Regions from separate parts of the Streptomyces sp. NPDC091377 genome, predicted to be linked through region 2. Evidence: riboswitches for the same ligand, from Rfam matches in the RefSeq annotation. Region 2 holds a riboswitch; each other region holds the start of a gene.
The links. A riboswitch is a leader RNA that binds a small molecule or an ion and turns the genes downstream of it on or off. The one in region 2 is predicted to bind cyclic di-AMP.
Positions count from the first base shown of each region.

Region 1: linked by a shared signal. The riboswitch ahead of ACIQNG_RS34540 (M23 family metallopeptidase) and the one ahead of ACIQNG_RS19015 (M23 family metallopeptidase) in region 2 are both predicted to bind cyclic di-AMP.
Region 3: linked by a shared signal. The riboswitch ahead of ACIQNG_RS01815 (NlpC/P60 family protein) and the one ahead of ACIQNG_RS19015 (M23 family metallopeptidase) in region 2 are both predicted to bind cyclic di-AMP.

Region 1 covers NZ_JBIVUE010000024.1:57,347-63,200, forward strand. The annotation lists gene ACIQNG_RS34525 (GNAT family N-acetyltransferase) at 1-2,061, opposite strand, end outside; gene ACIQNG_RS34530 (HPr family phosphocarrier protein) at 2,310-2,591, shown strand; gene ACIQNG_RS34535 (GntR family transcriptional regulator) at 2,842-3,531, opposite strand; gene ACIQNG_RS34540 (M23 family metallopeptidase) at 3,769-4,542, opposite strand; cyclic di-AMP (ydaO/yuaA leader) riboswitch at 4,555-4,718, opposite strand; gene ACIQNG_RS34545 (M16 family metallopeptidase) at 5,164-5,854, opposite strand, start outside.
Region 2 covers NZ_JBIVUE010000008.1:20,512-26,365, reverse strand. The annotation lists gene ACIQNG_RS19030 (alginate lyase family protein) at 1-148, shown strand, start outside; tRNA gene ACIQNG_RS19025 (tRNA-Met) at 197-270, shown strand; gene ACIQNG_RS19020 (PP2C family protein-serine/threonine phosphatase) at 488-1,657, shown strand; cyclic di-AMP (ydaO/yuaA leader) riboswitch at 1,875-2,032, shown strand; gene ACIQNG_RS19015 (M23 family metallopeptidase) at 2,044-3,096, shown strand; gene ACIQNG_RS19010 (PrsW family intramembrane metalloprotease) at 3,205-4,734, opposite strand; gene trmB (tRNA (guanosine(46)-N7)-methyltransferase TrmB) at 4,755-5,552, opposite strand; gene lhgO (L-2-hydroxyglutarate oxidase) at 5,779-5,854, opposite strand, start outside.
Region 3 covers NZ_JBIVUE010000001.1:378,465-384,318, forward strand. The annotation lists gene ACIQNG_RS01805 (hypothetical protein) at 1-12, shown strand, start outside; gene ACIQNG_RS01810 (tellurite resistance/C4-dicarboxylate transporter family protein) at 198-1,181, opposite strand; gene ACIQNG_RS01815 (NlpC/P60 family protein) at 1,330-2,547, opposite strand; cyclic di-AMP (ydaO/yuaA leader) riboswitch at 2,554-2,728, opposite strand; gene pcrA (DNA helicase PcrA) at 3,148-5,628, shown strand; gene ACIQNG_RS01825 (M23 family metallopeptidase) at 5,754-5,854, opposite strand, start outside.

The DNA.
Region 1 (5,854 bases), on a different contig from region 2:
TTCGCCGGCGGGCGGCTGTGGGGCGGGGGCCTGTGGGGCGGGGCTCTTCGGGGCGGGGCTGGGGCTCTGGGGGCCGGGGCTTTGCGGGCCGGGGCTCTGGGGGTCGGGGCTCTGGGGGTCGGGCAGGGGCGTGGTGGAGGGCTTCCGGTGGGGTGCGGGTGGTGTGTCCGCTCGCGGGGCGGTGCTGGTGGCCGCCGACAGGGCCTCCGCGAGGCCGCCCAGCTCCACATGGACCACGAGCACCGGCTTGGCCGGGGCTCCGGCGGCGGCCGTGCGCAGCGCCTGGGCGAGGGCCGTGTCGCCCGCCGGGGCGCTCTCGCCGATCGCCGGGATCGCCGTGACCACGACCGCGTCGCAGGTGTCGTCGGCCAGGGCGTGGGCCAAGGCCCGGCGGAAGTCGTCCGGGGACGCGGCCGTCGTGAGGTCGAGGGGCGGCATCGGGCGCAGCCCCTCGGAGAGGCAGGCGTCGTACGTGAGCAGACCGAGGGACTCGGAGTTGCCGAGGATCGCCACGCGCGGCCCGGCGGGCAGCGGCTGGCGCGCGAGGAGCAGACCGGTGTCGACCAGTTCGGTGATCGTGTCGACCCGGATCACCCCGGCCTGCCGCAGCAGCGCGGACACCGTGTCGTGGGGCAGCCGGGTGGCCCGTACGGCATGGCCCTGGGGCGCGGCGCCCCCGTGCCGGGTGCCCTGCACCACCACGAGCGGCTTGGCCGCGGCGGTACGGCGCGCGAGGCGGGTGAACTTGCGCGGATTGCCGATGGACTCCAGGTACATGAGGGCGACGTCGGTGTCGGGGTCGTCGTACCAGTACTGGAGGACGTCGTTGCCGGAGACGTCCGCGCGGTTGCCCGACGACACGAAGGTGGACACGCCCGTGTCGCCGGTGACGCCGCCGCCGCGCCGTTGCAGCCGGGAGAGCAGGGCGATGCCGATGGCGCCGGACTGGGCGAACAGCCCGATGCGGCCGGGGCGCGGCATCTCGGGTGCCAGGGAGGCGTTCAGCCGGACGTCGGGTGAGGTGTTGACGATCCCGAACGCGTTGGGGCCGATGAGCCGCATGCCGTACACGCGCGCGTGCCGGACGAGTTCACGCTGACGGGCCTTGCCGTCCGGTCCGCTCTCCGCGTACCCGGCGGAGATCACCACGAGCCCCTGCACGCCGTGCTCGCCGCACTCGGTGACGACCTCGGGCACCTGCTCGGCGGGCACGGTCACCACGGCGAGGTCGACGTCGCCGTCGATCTCCCGCACCGAGCGGTGGGCGGGGACGCCGTCGATGCGCTCCTGCCCTTCGGGGAAGGCCCGGTTGACGGCGTGCAGACGGCCGGTGAAGCCGGCCTCGCGGAGGTTGGCGAGGATGCTGCGGCCCACTCCCCCGGGCGCCCGCCCGACGCCGATGACGGCGACCGACCCGGGCCCCAGCAGCCGCCGTACCGAGCGGGCCTCGGCGCGCTGCTCCCGCGCGCGTTGCACCGCGAGGGAGCGGTCGGTGGGTTCGAGATCGAACTCCAGGCGTACGACGCCGTCCTCGAAGCTGCGCTTCTGGGTGTACCCGGCGTCCGTGAACACCTTGATCATCTTGGTGTTGGCGGGCAGCACCTCGGCGGTGAACCGGCGGATGCCGCGCTCGCGCGCGACGGCGGCGATGTGTTCGAGGAGCGCGGAGGCGACCCCCCGGCCCTGGTGCGCGTCCTGCACCAGGAAGGCGACCTCGGCCTCGTCGGCGGGGGCGGAGGCGGGCATCCCGTCGGCGCCGACACGGTCGTAGCGGACGGTGGCGATGAACTCGCCGCCGACGGTGGCCGCGAGCCCCACCCGGTCCACGAAGTCGTGGTGGGTGAAGCGGTGGACGTCCTTGGCGGAGAGCCTCGGGTAAGGCGCGAAGAAGCGGTAGTACTTCGACTCGTCCGAGACCTGCTCGTAGAAGCTGACCAGGCGGTCGGCGTCATCGACGGTGATGGGCCTGACGCGCGCGGTGCCGCCGTCGCGCAGCACGACGTCCGCCTCCCAGTGGGCGGGGTACTCGTGCCGGTCCTGCCGGTCCGCCGACGTCTGCATGGGCCCCAGAGTACGGCTCGCCTACGACAACGGCGCGAGGCCGTCCGGGGGGACGGCGGCGGGCCTGTGGGGTTCGTGGGCGGGGGGTGGTGTCGGTGCCGATGCCGGGGGGCAGGGCCAGGGAGCGATGGGGCCGAGCGGGCCGTGGTCCGGGGGGTCGCCGGGGCCCCCGGACGTACGCTCCTGGCACGCCCCACGATATGGAACACTGGTCTAGACAACCCGAGCACACTGAAGGGCAGCATCGCATGGCTGAGCGCCGCGTCAACGTCGGCTGGGCCGAGGGTCTCCACGCCCGCCCCGCCTCCATCTTCGTCCGGGCCGCCACGGCTTCCGGGGTTCCCGTGACGATCGCCAAGGCCGACGGCGACCCCGTCAACGCGGCCTCCATGCTGGCCGTGCTCGGCCTGGGCGCCAAGGGTGGCGAGGAGGTCGTCCTGGCCTCCGCCGCCGAGGGCGCCGACGCGGCCCTCGACCGCCTGGCCAAGCTGGTCTCGGAAGGGCTTGAGGAGCTTCCCGAGACCGTCTGAAACGGTCCGCACGTCCGCCCCCGCGCACGACGGGCGGCGGCAGCGGACGCCGAAGCCGCGTCGCCCCAGCCGGCGACGCGGCTTTGTTGTGTATTCACCCGGCACGCGTCGGCCGGGTTTCCCGCCCCTACCGATCCACGGCTCGCGTCATAAAGTCCGCGCCGCGCATAAGCAAGGTCACGGCACGCCGGAAAAGGGCAACCGAAATAGCCGCCCTCGAATTCCCTCTTCTTTGTATACGGCGCTTTTGTTAAAGCCGCTGGCCCGTCATGTTTACGGGAGGTTGCGAAGTCCTCACACGGTCCTGGCTGCCGCCGGGGAAGCGGAGGCGGTGGGCGGACGTGGTGCGCTCGGCGTGCAGCGCGGTGAGGGCCCGCGCGCGTTCGGCGTCCCCGCGCGTGACGGCGTCCACGATGGCGCCGTGCTCGGCCCAGGACTCGTGGGGCGCGGCCGGCACCTCCACGGCGTACATCCAGGCGATCTTGTGCCGGAGCTGGGTGAGCATCGCGACCAGGGAGGGGCTGCCGGACGACTGGGCCAGGGTCTCGTGGAACCAGCTCCCCAGGGAGCGCAGATCGTCACTGCTGCCCCTGCGGGTCCGTTCCTGGCCGAGCCGGACCAAGCCGCGCAGCACCTTCAGATGGGCCTCCGTACGCCGCTGTGCGGCCCGCGCGGCGGCGAGGGGCTCCAGGAGCGCCCGCATCTCCAGCAGGTCGGCGGCCTCCTGCTCGGTGGGTTCCGCCACGCACGCGCCCGCGTGGCGCCGGGTGACGACGAAGCCCTCGGCCTCCAGGGTGCGCAGGGCCTCACGGACGGGGACGCGGGAGACGCCGTAGCGGCGGGCGAGGACTTCCTCGGTGAGCCGGGCGCCGCGTTCGTAGACACCGGCGATGATGTCGTCCCGGATCGCCGTGCACACCGAGTGCGCCGGAATACGCATGACCGACCTCCGCCTTAATCACCGCGAAAACTCCCACGATCGACGTGTGGACAGTGACTCTATTGCAATGAGCCGGAATTTCCGATGGCGGGCCGGATTCCGGGGATATTTTTTGGACAGGGCGGCTGTCCGAAACGGCAAAAGCCCCGGCTCGGGGAGCCGGGGCTTTTGTCACACCGTGCAGGCGCGCGAAGAGGTGGAACGTCAGAACGCCACGCCGTCAGAGGGCCGAGGCCGTCAGAGGGAGACGCCGCGCGCGCGGAGGTAGGACAGCGGGTCGATGTCGGAGCCGTACTCGGAGGTGCTGCGGGCCTCGAAGTGCAGGTGCGCCCCGGTGACGTTGCCGGTGTCACCGGCCAGGCCGATCTGCTGGCCCGGCTCGACGACCTGCCCGGCCGACACGCTGATCGAGGAGAGGTGCGCGTACTGGGTGTACGTGCCGTCATTCATCTTGATCACGACTTGATTGCCGTACGCGTTGCCCCAGCCGGCCTCGACCACGGTGCCGGAGCCGACGGACTGGATGACGGTGCCCACGGAGGCGTGGAAGTCGATGCCGGTGTGGCTGCCGGAGGACCACAGGCCGCTGTTGGCCTGGTAGCTGGTCGACACGTACGAGCCGCCGACCGGGGAGACGAAACGGTTCAGGCGCTCGCGCTCGGCCTCGCGGGCGGCGCGCTCCTCGGCCTCGCGCTCCCTCTCGGCCTGCTCCACGGCCCGCTTCTTGGCCTCGGCCTGGGCCTTCTTGCGGGCCTCGGCCTCGGCTTTCACCCGGGCGGCTTCCATCTGGGCCGACGCCTGGGCGTCGATCTGCTCGGCGACCGAGTCGTCGATGCTGATGACGGGCGACAGACCGGGCTGCTGGGCGGGCTGTCCCGCGGCCAGTGCCGGGGCGGCGAAGGTGCCGACGACCCCGGTGGTGGTGAGGGCCGCGACCCCGGCCGCGCGGGCGGTGGTGCTCTGCAGACGGGTGGGTCGCCGGTGCTTCCCGGTGGCGCGAGTGAACGCCATGAAGTGGCTGGTCCTTTCCTTCCCTCTCGCCTACCGGGTTAGCTGACGGGTTCGGAGCAGGAAGGTCTCCTACGGACCCCCTCGCTCACGCGCGGGCGTCCGATTCACCCCAGGGACTGCGATGGGTCCCCGGCTCCCCTTTGGCTCGCGCCTCAGGGACTCGGCGATGGCTGTCCGGTGCCGCGGATGCGGCGCGCTGCATGACGAACAGCCGGGATGACGCTAAGGCGGCGATCATTCGAACCCCAAACAGATCCGCGTTTTTGTTGCGTACGCCACAGTGCAGACAGGCAACCTCTCCCCCAATTCGGACACCTCGCGGGCCGCTTCGGGCCCGGTTCGCGTTCGACTCGGGTTCGACTCGCGCCCGACTCATGCTCGTCCCGGGCTCGTTCCCGGGCTCGTTCCCGGGCTCCTCTCAGGCACGTGCCAGGTTCCTCTCGGGCTCCTCTCGGGCTCGTCTCTGGACGCCTCAGAACGCCTCTGGGCGCCTCAGGACGCTTCGGAGTACGACGCGAGGGCCCCGGGTGGCGTCTCCCGCCACCCGGGGCCCTCGCACGCGCGTACGGCATGTCGGCCGCCGTCCGAGCGACCGCCCTGCCGGGCGGCCCGCCCGGTCGCCTACTCGGCGGCCACGACGGTGACTTGACCGATCCCGAGAGCCTCGACGGGCTCCTTGATCTGAGCGGCGTCACCCACGAGGATCGTCACCAGACGGTCCACGGGGAAGGCGTTGACCACGGCCGCCGTGGCCTCCACCGTGCCGGTGGCCGCGAGCTGCTGATAGAGCGTCGCCTGGAAGTCGTCGGGCAGGTGCTGCTCGACCTGGTCCGCCAGCGTGCCCGCGACCGCCGCTGCGGTCTCGTACTTGAGCGGCGCCACACCCACCAGGTTCTGCACGGCGACGTCCCGCTCGGCGTCGGTCAGGCCCTCCGCCGCGAGCGTGCGCAGCACCGTCCACAGGTCGTCCAGGGCCGGTCCGGTGTTCGGCGTGTCGACCGAGCCGCTGATGGCGAGCATGGAGACGCCCGTGCCGTCGGGAGCGGACCGCAGGACCTGCCCGAACGCCCGGATCCCGTACGTGTAGCCCTTCTCCTCGCGCAGGACCCGGTCCAGGCGCGAGGTGAGCGTGCCGCCCAGGCAGTACGTGCCGAGCACTTGGGCGGGCCAGACACGGTCGTGCCGGTCGGATCCGACGCGGCCGATGAGCAGCTGGGTCTGCACGGCCCCGGGCCGGTCCACGATGACGATCCGGCCGGTGTCGTCGGCGCCGACCGACGGCACCGGGCGCGGCGCGGCAGAGGAGCCCGTC
Region 2 (5,854 bases):
GGACCTGGAGGTCGCCCTCAACCAGCTGGAGAACCGTCTCGGCACCCCGCTCCCGGCCACCCGCAGGCTGGTCGCCCACTCCCGTCCGGCCGGTACCGACGACCACTTCGTGGCCTGGGAGACGCTCACCCACGCCGACGCCCCGTAAACCCTGGTGCTGGGGGTCCCGCGGATGACGTATAGTTGTGTTTACCGACGCGGGGTGGAGCAGCTCGGTAGCTCGCTGGGCTCATAACCCAGAGGTCGCAGGTTCAAATCCTGTCCCCGCTACTCAAGGCTCAGGGCCGGAATCCAGATCAAGGATTCCGGCCCTGAGTGTTTCCCGCACCCCCGGCGCGTCCTCTCGTTCTCCGGTGTCTTCTCTCACTCAGGTCGGTTGTCGTTTCATCCGGTCGGCCCGCCCGGCTCGCCCGGCCGCCCCGCTCCGGCAACTCTGGACGAATGGGGCGGGGCTGTGGTCGGCGAGGACATACGCGGGAGACACGTGGTGCGGCCGGGTGACGGGCAGGGCGAGGGGCCGCACACCGGGGCCCCCACCCGTCGTATCTCCTACACCCGCCGCTACGTCCGGCTGGTGCCCGCGCTGCTGATCGCCGGTGGGCTGGTCTACGAGCTGCTCATGCCCAACCAGTTCACCGCCGTGCCGTTCTTCACGGCCGCTCCGCTGGTCGCGGCCCCGCTCTTCGGGCGGCGCTACACCTTGGTCACCGGATGCGTGGCCGTGGCGGTCGTCCTCCTGGTGCATCTCCTGCTCGACTCGTACTACGGCGCGGAGGCCCTCACCGAGACCATCACGGTCGTGACGGTCGCCGGACTCGCCCTGCTGATCAACATGGTCGCCCGCCGCAGCGACGAGCGGCTCGCCACGGCCCGGGAGATCGCCGAGGCGGCCCAGCGCGCGGTGCTGCCCGAGCCGGACGAGCGGATCGGCGGTTTCGAGATCGCGGCCCGCTACGAGGCGGCGCAGGCGGGCGCGTTCGTCGGCGGCGACCTGTACGCCGTACAGGACACTCCGCACGGGGTGCGGCTGGTGGTCGGGGACGTGCGGGGCAAGGGCATGGGTGCGATCGGGGCCGTCGCCGTGGTGATCGGCGGGTTCCGGGAGGCCGCGGAGCAGGAGGCGACGCTGGAGGCGGTGGCGGAGCGGCTGGAGCGGGCGCTGGCGCGCGAGGGCACCCGGCGGGACGGGCTCGACGCGTTCGAGGGGTTCACCACCGCCGTGCTGGCCGAGATCCCGCACGGGAGCGGCGTCGTACGGGTGGTGAACCGGGGGCATCCGGAGCCGCTGCTGCTGCACGCGGACGGCACGGTGCGGACCCTGTCGTCCGTCGAACCCGCGCTGCCGCTCGGGATGGGGGAGCTGGGCAGCTGGCCGGACCGGGCGCAGGAGGCGGAGTTCCCGGGCGGGGCCACGCTGCTGCTGTTCACCGACGGGCTGTCGGAGGCGCGCGACGGACACGGCGTCTTCTTCGAGCCGGAGATGCGGCTCCTGGGGCGGACCTTCACCGGGCCGGACGCCCTGCTGACCGCGCTGGCGGAGGAGGTGCGGCAGCACACCGGGGGCGGGATGACGGACGACATGGCGCTGCTCGCGGTGCGTCGGCCGGCCGACGCGTCCGAGGGGCTCCCGGCTTCGTCACAGCGGGTAAGCGAATGACCCCCCTCCGCATAACATCTGCGTTACCATCGCCATTTTGATGTGTAGCGGGACCGTCAAATCTGGGGGTCAAGTAGCCCGATTTCAACCGCTCATGACCCTTACGTCCGGCGTAAGAGCGGGAAGGATCAAGAGGAACCGCTTGGAAATCACCCCTGGGTTCTATTAACGTCCGATAACGCAGCGCGGTCGTACCAGCCGTCACCAGAGTCGGCTCCGCGCGCGAGCGCCGAATCCCGCGAGGGAACCGGGGAACCACCAACTTGGGGTGAATCGGGCGTCGTCCGCCATGCACGCATGGTCGGTTTACGCGCGTAGGAGACCTTCCTGCTCCGAACCCGTCAGCTAACCCGGTAGGCGAGAGGGAAGGAAAGGAGTACGCCTACGTGGCGTCCAACCGGCCTGCTCCTGTGGCCTCGTTCGTCCCCGCCCAGCGCACCGACGACACCGGCACCGTCGTCTACGGCGGCCCCCGCACCGACGAGGGCCCGTGGGAGGAATGGAACCCGACCGCGGAGACCGTTCGCCCGGTCCGCGGCCGGCACCGGGTCGCCAAGCAGCGCGGCGGTCTCGCCCGCAGTTCCACCGTGCTCGGCGTGGGTGTCATAGCCGCCGTCGGCGCCGGTGGCATGGCGACCGCCCAGACCGGCAAGCCGCCGGTCTCCCTGTCCATGCCCGACCTGGGCTCGGTCTCCTTCGGCTCCGACGACACCGAACCGGAGCCCGTCGACCCGACCGACGCCGCCCCGCTCAGCGGCCTCGGCACGGCCACGCCCGACTCCGGGCAGGCTTCCGCCGACGCCGGGGAGGCGCTGCGCGCCCGGATCATGGCGCAGGCCGAGAACCAGCAGCAGCAGATCGAGGAGCAGGCCGCCAAGGACGCCCAGGCCGCCGCCGAGAAGGCCGCCGCCGACAAGGCGGCCGAGGCGGAGAAGGAGGCCAAGGCCCAGGCCGCCGCCGAGAAGAAGAAGGCCGAGAAGAAGGCCGAGGCGGAGGCCCGCAAGAAGGCCGAGGCCGAGCGACTGGCCAAGCTGGCCAAGCAGTTCGCGCTGCCGACCTCCTCGTACACCCTCACCTCGACCTACGGCCAGGCCGGTTCGCTGTGGTCCTCCGGCTACCACACCGGTCTCGACTTCGCCGCCCCCACCGGCACGCTGCTCAAGGCCGTGCACACCGGCACCATCACCCAGGCCGGCTGGGACGGTTCGTACGGCTACAAGACCGTGCTCACCCTGGAGGACGGCACCGAGATCTGGTACGCCCACCAGTCCTCGATCAGTGTCAGCGTCGGCCAGAAGGTCACCACCGGCGAGGTCATCGGCCGCGTCGGCGCCACCGGCAATGTCACCGGAGCCCACCTCCACATGGAGGTCCACACCGGTTCCGGCGGCGCCCTCGACCCGCTGTCCTGGCTGCGCGGCAAGGGCCTCAACCCCTGATGCCGTGAGCCTCCGCTCCCAGAGCCTCCGCTGATGCCCCGATCCCTGGACACCTGCTGAGCCTCTGGCCCCCCGAACCCCGGCAGCCCTGACGACAACCCCCCGGCGTCAGGGCTGCCGGTCTGTCGTGGGCCGGGGATGTAGCGGATGCGACGGATGCGACGGATATAGCAGATGTGGCGGATGCGACGGATGCGACGGGTTCGGTGCGGGGCCGCCGTGAGGGTGGTGCGGGTGCGGGTGCGGGTGCGGGTGCGGGTGCGGGTGCGGGGGCCAGGCGCCCGCGCCGTACGGCTGCCAGGGCTGCCAGGGCTGCCAGGGTGGCCACGGCTGCCAGGGCGGGGCGGGGACCGGGGGCGGTGGGGCGATGGTGCGGGCCGCCTGTTCGAGGGCGGGGCGGGCGGTCTCGCGGCGCTGCCACAGCGCGTCCAGCAACTCCCGTTCGCGCCGGACGAAGTCGGCGCCCGCCCGGCCGCGGCTGCCCCGGCGCCGTAGCACCGCGAGGGAGGTGGCGTACGACTCGTACGCGGCCACCGCGCGGGCGGCCGGTCGGCCCAGGTGCCGGCCCGCGTCCCGCCGGGCCAGTCGGCGGGCCCGCATCGAGCCCAGCGCGAACGGTTCGGCGGGGGAGAACCAGCCCGTGGCGACATACGCGGGCAGTTCCTCCCGCACCACCCGCAGCTCGTGCTGCCGGGCCCAGATCACCAGCCAGGTCAGCAGCCCGAACACGGGCACCATGAACCCGGCGTAGACCGCGAGGAAGCCGTGGTCGCCGAAGCCGGCCGAGCCGTTCCAGAAGGCGTGCACCCCCATCGCCAGCAGCAGCCCGGCCAGCGGCAGCAGGGCCTTGCGCAGGGGTCGGCCCGGTCCGGTGGCCGCCGCGACACCGAAGCCGATGCCGGTCAGCACGGTGAACAGGGGGTGCGCGAACGGCGACATGATCACACGGACGAAGAAGGTGGCGACCGTGACGGAGGCGACGCCCCCGCTGTCGCCGCCGGACTGGTCGGAGCCGAAGGCGGTGCCGAGGTAGAGGATGTTCTCGGTGAAGGCGAAGCCGGTCGCGGTGACCCCGGCGATCACCACGCCGTCCACGAGGCCGGTGAAGTGCCGTCTGCGGAACAGGAAGAGCAGCAGCAGCGCGGCGGCCTTCGCGGACTCCTCCACGACCGGCGCTATCACGGTCGCGCCGAGGGTGTCCGCGCGCGACGGGTCGGCGGTCGCGGTGGCGATCCAGCGGGTCGCGAAGCTGTTGGTCACGATCGCGATCAGCGCCGCCGCGCAGGCGCCCCAGGCGAAGGCGAACAGCAGATGCCGCCAGGGCCCCGGCTCGACCCGGTCCAGCCAGCGGAACGCGGCGATCAGCAGCGGCACCGGCAGCACGGCGAGGCCGAGGCCGACCAGGAAGCCCTCGGTGCCGGTCTCCTGGCGGACCAGCGCGAGGATGACCAGGCCGGACAGGGCGAGCAGGACGGCCACCGCGCCCTGCCGGAGCCGGAGCCCGGCCGTCGGACGGGCCTGTGCGTACCGCTGCCCCCACCGCCGCCACCGGTACCACCGTCCGGTCCGCGCCGACGTGTCGGGCCGGGGAGCGCCGGGATGGACCGGGTAGGTCGAGCAGGGGGGACTGGTGGCCACGACATCGACCCTCACGACAGCTAGGAGGTCTCTCCGAGGACTGGGAACGTTCCTGGTACGCGCCGGAAGAGCACATCGTTCACGAGGTGACCCTTCTCAAGTCCCTGGCCCTCGAAACGGGTCAGCGGGCGGAACTCGGGTCGTGGCGAGAAACCGCCGTCGGCCTGGGTGTTCTCGAAGCCGGGGTGCGCGGTGAGCACCTCCAGCATCTGCTCGGCGTAGGGCTCCCAGTCGGTGGCGCAGTGCAGCAGCGCGCCCGGCCGCAGCCGGCTCGCGGCGAGGGTGAGGAACTCCGGCTGGATCAGCCGCCGCTTGTGGTGGCGCTTCTTGGGCCAGGGGTCGGGGAAGTAGACGCGCAGTCCGTCGAGGGAGTCGGGGGCGAGCATCTCGCGGAGCAGGATGATGGCGTCGCCGTTGCCGACCCGGAGGTTGGACAGTCCGGCCCGTTCGGCGAGATGGAGCAGATTGCCCTGGCCGGGGGTGTGCACATCCACGGCGAGCAGATTGGTCCGCGGCTCGGCGGCGGCCATCCGCGCGGTGGCCTCGCCCATCCCGAAGCCGATCTCCAGCACCACGGGGTTGCCGTTGCCGAACAGCTCACCGAGGTCGATCACCCGCTGTCCGTCGATGTCCAGGCCCCACCGCGGCCACAGCCGCTGGAGCGCTTCCGCCTGCCCGGTCGTCACCCGGCTCCGCCGGGGCTGGAAGCTGCGGATCCGCCGCTCGAAGTGCGATCCGGCGGGGTCGGCCCGCGGCCCGTCCGGGAACCTCGGCTCCCCCTTGGCCCGCCCGGGCCGCCCCACGGGAACACCGGGCACACCGGGAACACCGGAAGCGCCGGAGACACCGGAAGCGCCGGAGACACCGGAGACACCGGAGACACCGGAGACATGGGAAGCACCGGAGACTCCGGAGTCATCCGGGGTGGCGGGGGCCGCAGAGGTGTCAGGGTCGCCCGGGAAACCGAGGGCCGACCGCTGACGGCTGCGGGGAGCGTCGGGGGTACGGGGAGAGTCAGACACAGTGGGTTCGATTTTACGTCGGTCAGCGGCCGGCTTCCCCCAGCGCGGTGAGCGCCCGGCGGGCCACCTCTCTCCCGATCGGCAGGGACGCCGTGGCG
Region 3 (5,854 bases), on a different contig from region 2:
CTCTGGGTCTGATCCGGGCCTGATCCGGGCCTGATCCGGGCCTGATCCGGGCCTGATCCGGGCCTGATCCGGGCCTGATCCGGGCCTGATCCGGACCTGATCCGGACCTGATCCGGACCTGATCCGGACCTGATCCGGGCCTTGTCCGGTGTGGCCTGGACTGGTCCGAGCGGATCGGATCGGATCGGGGTGGTGGGTCACCGCGTGCCGTCGGGTGAGGGTGTCCGTCGCGCGCTGAGCACCGCACCGGCGCCGACCGCGAGCCAGGCCGCCACGGACACCCACACCAGCACCTCGGACGGCCACCCCCTCAGCCAGGAGACGTCCAGCGCGGAGCCGGCCGGGAGCATCGCCGCGGCCGTCATGCCCATGGGGAACACGGTCGCCCAGCGCCGCACGTCGTAACGCGGCCGGGGGCGGACCAGCTCCGCGACGAGGAGTACGGCGTACCAGGCCAGGGCGAGTGTGAGCACGGCGGTGGTGGTGTCGCGCAGGACGCCCTGGCCGTCGGAGTTCCAGAGGTAGAGGGACGGGCTGTCGGCCAGGACCAGCTGGGACCCGGCCAGTGCCGAGATCGCGAGCCCACCGCCCGCCATCCAGTGGTCGCCCGGCCCCCGCCACACCTGGCGGTAGTCGAAACGGGTCAGGGCGAAGGCGTAGAGGACGAGCCCGAGCCAGAACATCACCATCGCGGCGTGCGCGAGCCAGGCGGACCCCTCCGCCGCCGCGAGCGTGGCACCCAGCACCGCGAGGCCCTCGGTGGCCACACAGCCCAGGAACACCGAGCCCGGCATGTCCGCCCGCCACTGCGCCGCGGCCTGCACGATCAGTACCGGCCACAGCAGCGCGGCCAGCGCCAGCAGGGCCTCGGCGAGGTGCTGCCAGCCGAGCAGGGAGAGCCGGGTACCGAGTACGCCGGTCGCGGCGACGGCGGTGAGCGCGGCGGGCGTCCCGGCGTCCCGCAGCCACCCCGGGCGGTCCCGCAGCAGCCGCGCGGCGAAGTCCGCCGCCAGCGCGATCCACAGGACCCCGGCCACCACCAGCAGGATCCTGGACAGCACCTCGTACCCGGTCAGACGCAGCCCGATCGACACGATGCCGGTCGCCATCACGGCGGCCCCGGCCGCGGGCGGACGCCGCGCCCACCAGGCGCGCGGGGAAGGGGTGGGGGTGCCGGACATGGGCCGATGGTAGGGAGCGCGGAGGCGGGGAGGGCGGGGGCGCGCACGGGCGCCCCCGCAATTCCACGCGGGCGCGCGACGCCGTCGCTGCCATGGCGCTGACCGTCTGCGGCGGTCCCGTGTGGTTTCTACGCCGGGCGTACGGTTCCTACGCCGGGCGTACCACGCTGTGGATCGAGGACTCGCCGTCGTAGAAGATCGACTCCTCCCGTACGTACGCCCCCGGCTTCGGGGCGTGGATCATCTTGCCGTTGCCGATGTAGAGGCCGACGTGGGTGAGGTCGTCGTAGAAGAACACCAGGTCGCCGGGGCGGGCGGCGGAGACGGGGACCGTGGTGCCGGCGTCGACCTGGTCGTAGGTGGTGCGTGGGAGGTCCACGTCGGCGGCCTTCCAGGCGGCCTGGGTGAGGCCGGAGCAGTCGTAGGAGCCGGGGCCGGTGGCGCCCCAGACGTACGGCTTGCCCGTCTGCGCGCGGGCGAACCCGATCGCCTTCTCCGCCTTGGCGGCGTACGAGGCATCGGGAGCAGGGGCGGGGGCGGGGGTCTGGGTGTCGGGGACGGGGGCCGGGCCGCCGCCGGTCGATCCCGACGGCGGGTCCGTGTCGCTCCGCTCCTCCTGGCGCCGCTCTTCCTGGCGGCGCTCCTCTTGGCGGCGTTCTTCCTCCGCCTGCTGCCGGGCCAGTTCCGCGGCCTTGCGCTCGGCCTCCTCCTGCTTCTTCCTCTCGATCTCCGCGAGGCGGGCCTTCTCCTCGGCGGTGAGCCGCGACAGCAGTTCGCGCGCGTCGGAGAGTTTCGTCCGGACCGTCGCCTTGGCCGTCCTGAGATCGCCCTGCGTCTCGGTGAGCGACGCCAGGCTCTCGCTCGCCTCCCGGCGCTTCTCCATGGTCGCGGACTGCTGGGTGAAGTAGTCGTCCACCGCGCTCTTCTGGCGCTCGGTGAGCCGGCCCATGAGCTGGGTCCGGTCGAAGTAGTCCTGCGGGGTGTCCGCGAGCAGGAAGGTCGCGGTGTCGGGGGCGGCGGCCCCGGTGCGGTACTGGGCGGCGGCGTGCGAACCCAGTTCCTCGCGGGCGTCGTTCAGCTTCTGCATGCGCCGGGCGACGTCGTCCAGCAGGGTGTCGACGCGGGTGCGCTGCTTGGCGGTCTTCTCCTTGGCCGCGTTGTACTTCTCCGTCGCCGACTCGGCCTGCCGGTAGAGGTCGTCGACCTTCTTCTCGATCTCCTCCAGGCTCGGCTTGTCGTCCGTGGGGGCGGCGGTGGCGGTCTGGGAGAGCAGGGCGACGGAGGTGAGGGCGGCGGTGGCCAGGACGGGGGTCCGTACACCGGCCACGCGCGGGGCCGAGGGGGACGACTTGCGGTGCGACGCCAAGGAGGCGACTCCTTCCATGGGCCGCCTACCGGGTGAGCTGTCGGGTTCGGGCGGACGGTTCGGAAGGGTTGCCCTACGGTCCCCTCCGCGCGGGAGGTGCGGACCGATTCACCCCGGAGGTTCGGTGGGTCCCCGGCTCCGGTCGCCCACGAGGGCGCGCCGGACTCGGCGGTGGCCGGACGGCCCGGCGGGGTTCGCCGGAGGGGGCCGGTCGGCCTGCCCGGCACGCTAGCCAACTCGTGTGGCACCTGTGAAGGTTGGTGGGTGATATGCCCGATACATTTTCGTGACCTTTCGGTGAGGGGTACGGGGTGTCACGGACGGTGACGGGCTGGGCTGGGCTGGTGTGTGCGGGGCGTTCCGAGTGGCCCGCGACTGCCCGCGCCTGCCCGAGCGGCCCCAGCGCCACCAGCGGCCCCAGCGCCACCAGCGGCCCCGGCGGCCCCAGCGCCACCAGCGGCCCTGGCGGCCCCGGAGCCCCCAGCGGCCCCAGCGGCCCCAGTGGCCCCAGCGCCCCGAGTGGCCCGAGTGCGCCCTTCCGCGCGGGATCTTCGGGAGGCGGCCCGGGTTGTCAGTGGGGCGGCCTAGACTCGGAGAGCGATGAGCAGCCTCTTTGACGACAGCTTCCTGGCGAACCTCCAGGCCCCCCGTGGGCATGAGGAGGAACCTCCGCCTCCGCCCGAGGACGAACACGTACCGGAGCCGGTTCCGGACGATCTGTTCGGCGGAAAGTTCGACACGCCCCCGCCCCGGGACGGGTACTACCGCGACGGAGCCCCGCGCCCCGCCCTCGACCCGGCGGCCCTCCTGGAGGGGCTGAACGAGAACCAGCGCGCGGCGGTGGCCCACTCCGGCACCCCCCTGCTCATCGTGGCCGGTGCCGGCTCCGGCAAGACCCGGGTGCTCACCCACCGCATCGCCTATCTGCTCGCCGAGCGGAGCGTCCACCCCGGCCAGATCCTCGCGATCACCTTCACCAACAAGGCCGCGGGCGAGATGAAGGAGCGCGTGGAGCAGCTCGTCGGCCCGCGCGCGAACGCGATGTGGGTGATGACGTTCCACAGCGCCTGCGTACGGATCCTGCGGCGGGAGTCCAAGCGGCTCGGGTTCACGTCCTCGTTCTCGATCTACGACGCGGCCGACTCCAAGCGGCTGATGGCCCTGGTCTGCCGTGACCTGGATCTCGACCCCAAGCGCTATCCGCCCAAGTCCTTCAGCGCCAAGATCAGCAATCTGAAGAACGAGCTGATCGACGAGGAGGACTTCGCCGCCCAGGCCACGGACGGTTTTGAGAAGACCCTGGCCCAGGCGTACGCGCTGTACCAGTCGCGGCTGCGTGAGGCGAACGCGCTCGACTTCGACGACCTGATCATGACCACGGTCAACCTGCTGCGCGCGTTCCCCGATGTCGCCGAGCACTACCGCCGCCGCTTCCGCCACGTCCTGGTGGACGAGTACCAGGACACCAACCACGCCCAGTACGCGCTGGTCCGCGAACTGGTCGGCACCGGTGAGCACGACGAGTCCACCCCGCCCGGCGAGGACGACCTGCCCCCCGCCGAGCTGTGCGTGGTGGGCGACGCCGACCAGTCGATCTACGCCTTCCGCGGCGCGACGATCCGCAACATCCTCCAGTTCGAGGAGGACTACCCGAACGCGACGACGATCCTGCTGGAGCAGAACTACCGCTCCACCCAGACGATCCTCACCGCCGCCAACGCGGTCATCGAGCGCAACGAGTCCCGCCGCCCCAAGAACCTGTGGACCAACGCGGGCGCGGGCGCGCGCATCACCGGCTATGTCGCCGACACCGAGCACGACGAGGCGCAGTTCGTCGCCGAGGAGATAGACCGTCTCACCGACGCGGGCGAGGCCAAGGCGGGCGACGTCGCCGTCTTCTACCGGACGAACGCCCAGTCCCGTGTCTTCGAGGAGATCTTCATCCGCGTCGGCCTGCCGTACAAGGTCGTCGGCGGTGTCCGCTTCTACGAGCGCAAGGAGGTCAGGGACGTCCTGGCCTATCTGCGGGTGCTCGCCAACCCCGAGGACTCGGTGCCGCTGCGCCGTATCCTCAATGTCCCCAAGCGGGGCATCGGCGACCGCGCGGAGGCGATGATCGACGCGCTCTCCCAGCGCGAGAAGATCAGTTTCCCGCAGGCGCTCAAGCGGGTGGACGAGGCGTACGGCATGGCCGCCCGGTCCACCAACGCGGTCAAGCGGTTCAACACGCTGATGGAGGATCTGCGGACCGTCGTGGAGTCCGGCGCCGGACCGGCCACCGTCCTGGAGGCCGTGCTGGAACGCACCGGCTACCTGGCCGAGTTGCAGGCGTCCACCGACCCGCAGGACGAGACCCGGATCGAGAACCTCCAGGAACTCGCGGCCGTCGCCATGGAGTTCGAGCAGGAGCGCGGTGAGGAGGAGCGGGGCACACTCTCCGACTTCCTGGAGCAGGTCGCGCTGGTCGCCGACTCCGACCAGATCCCGGACGAGGAGGACGGCGCCGGTGTCATCACCCTGATGACCCTGCACACCGCCAAGGGCCTCGAATTCCCGGTCGTCTTCCTCACCGGCATGGAGGACGGCGTCTTCCCGCACATGCGCGCCCTCGGCCAGGCCAAGGAGCTGGAGGAGGAGCGGCGTCTGGCGTACGTCGGCATCACCCGCGCGCGGGAGCGGCTCTACCTCACCCGCTCGGCGATGCGCAGCGCCTGGGGGCAGCCGTCGTACAACCCGCCCTCCCGCTTCCTGGAGGAGATCCCGCCCACCCATGTCGACTGGAAGCGCACGGGTGCCGTCGCGCCCGTCTCCTCCGGGCCGGCCGGGGGCGTGGCGGCGTCGCTGTCGTCGTCCCGCTCCCGCTCGTCGGCGTCCGGCGCCTCGGGCTTCGCCACCCGCAGGACGTCCGAGAAGCCGGTGGTCCCGCTGACGGTGGGGGACCGGGTGACGCACGACCAGTTCGGGCTGGGCACGGTGGTCGGCGTGAAGGGGACGGGGTCGAACGCGGAGGCGACGATCGACTTCGGGGACACCAAGCCGAAGCGGCTGCTGCTGCGGTACGCGCCGGTGGAGAAGCTGTAGCCGGAGGAGGAAGGGCCGTTGCCGGTGCGGGGCGCTGTAGGGCCCGGCACCGGTCGGCTGGGGAAAGGGGCGGTAGGGCCCGGCACCGGTCGGCTCTGAAGGGGGCGGCTCTGAAGGGGCGGTGCTCAGGTCGGGTCGAGGCCGTGGCTGCGCAGCCAGGCCAGCGGGTCCACCGCGGCGCCCCCGCCCGGCCGTACCTCGAAGTGCAGGTGCGGGCCGGTCGAGT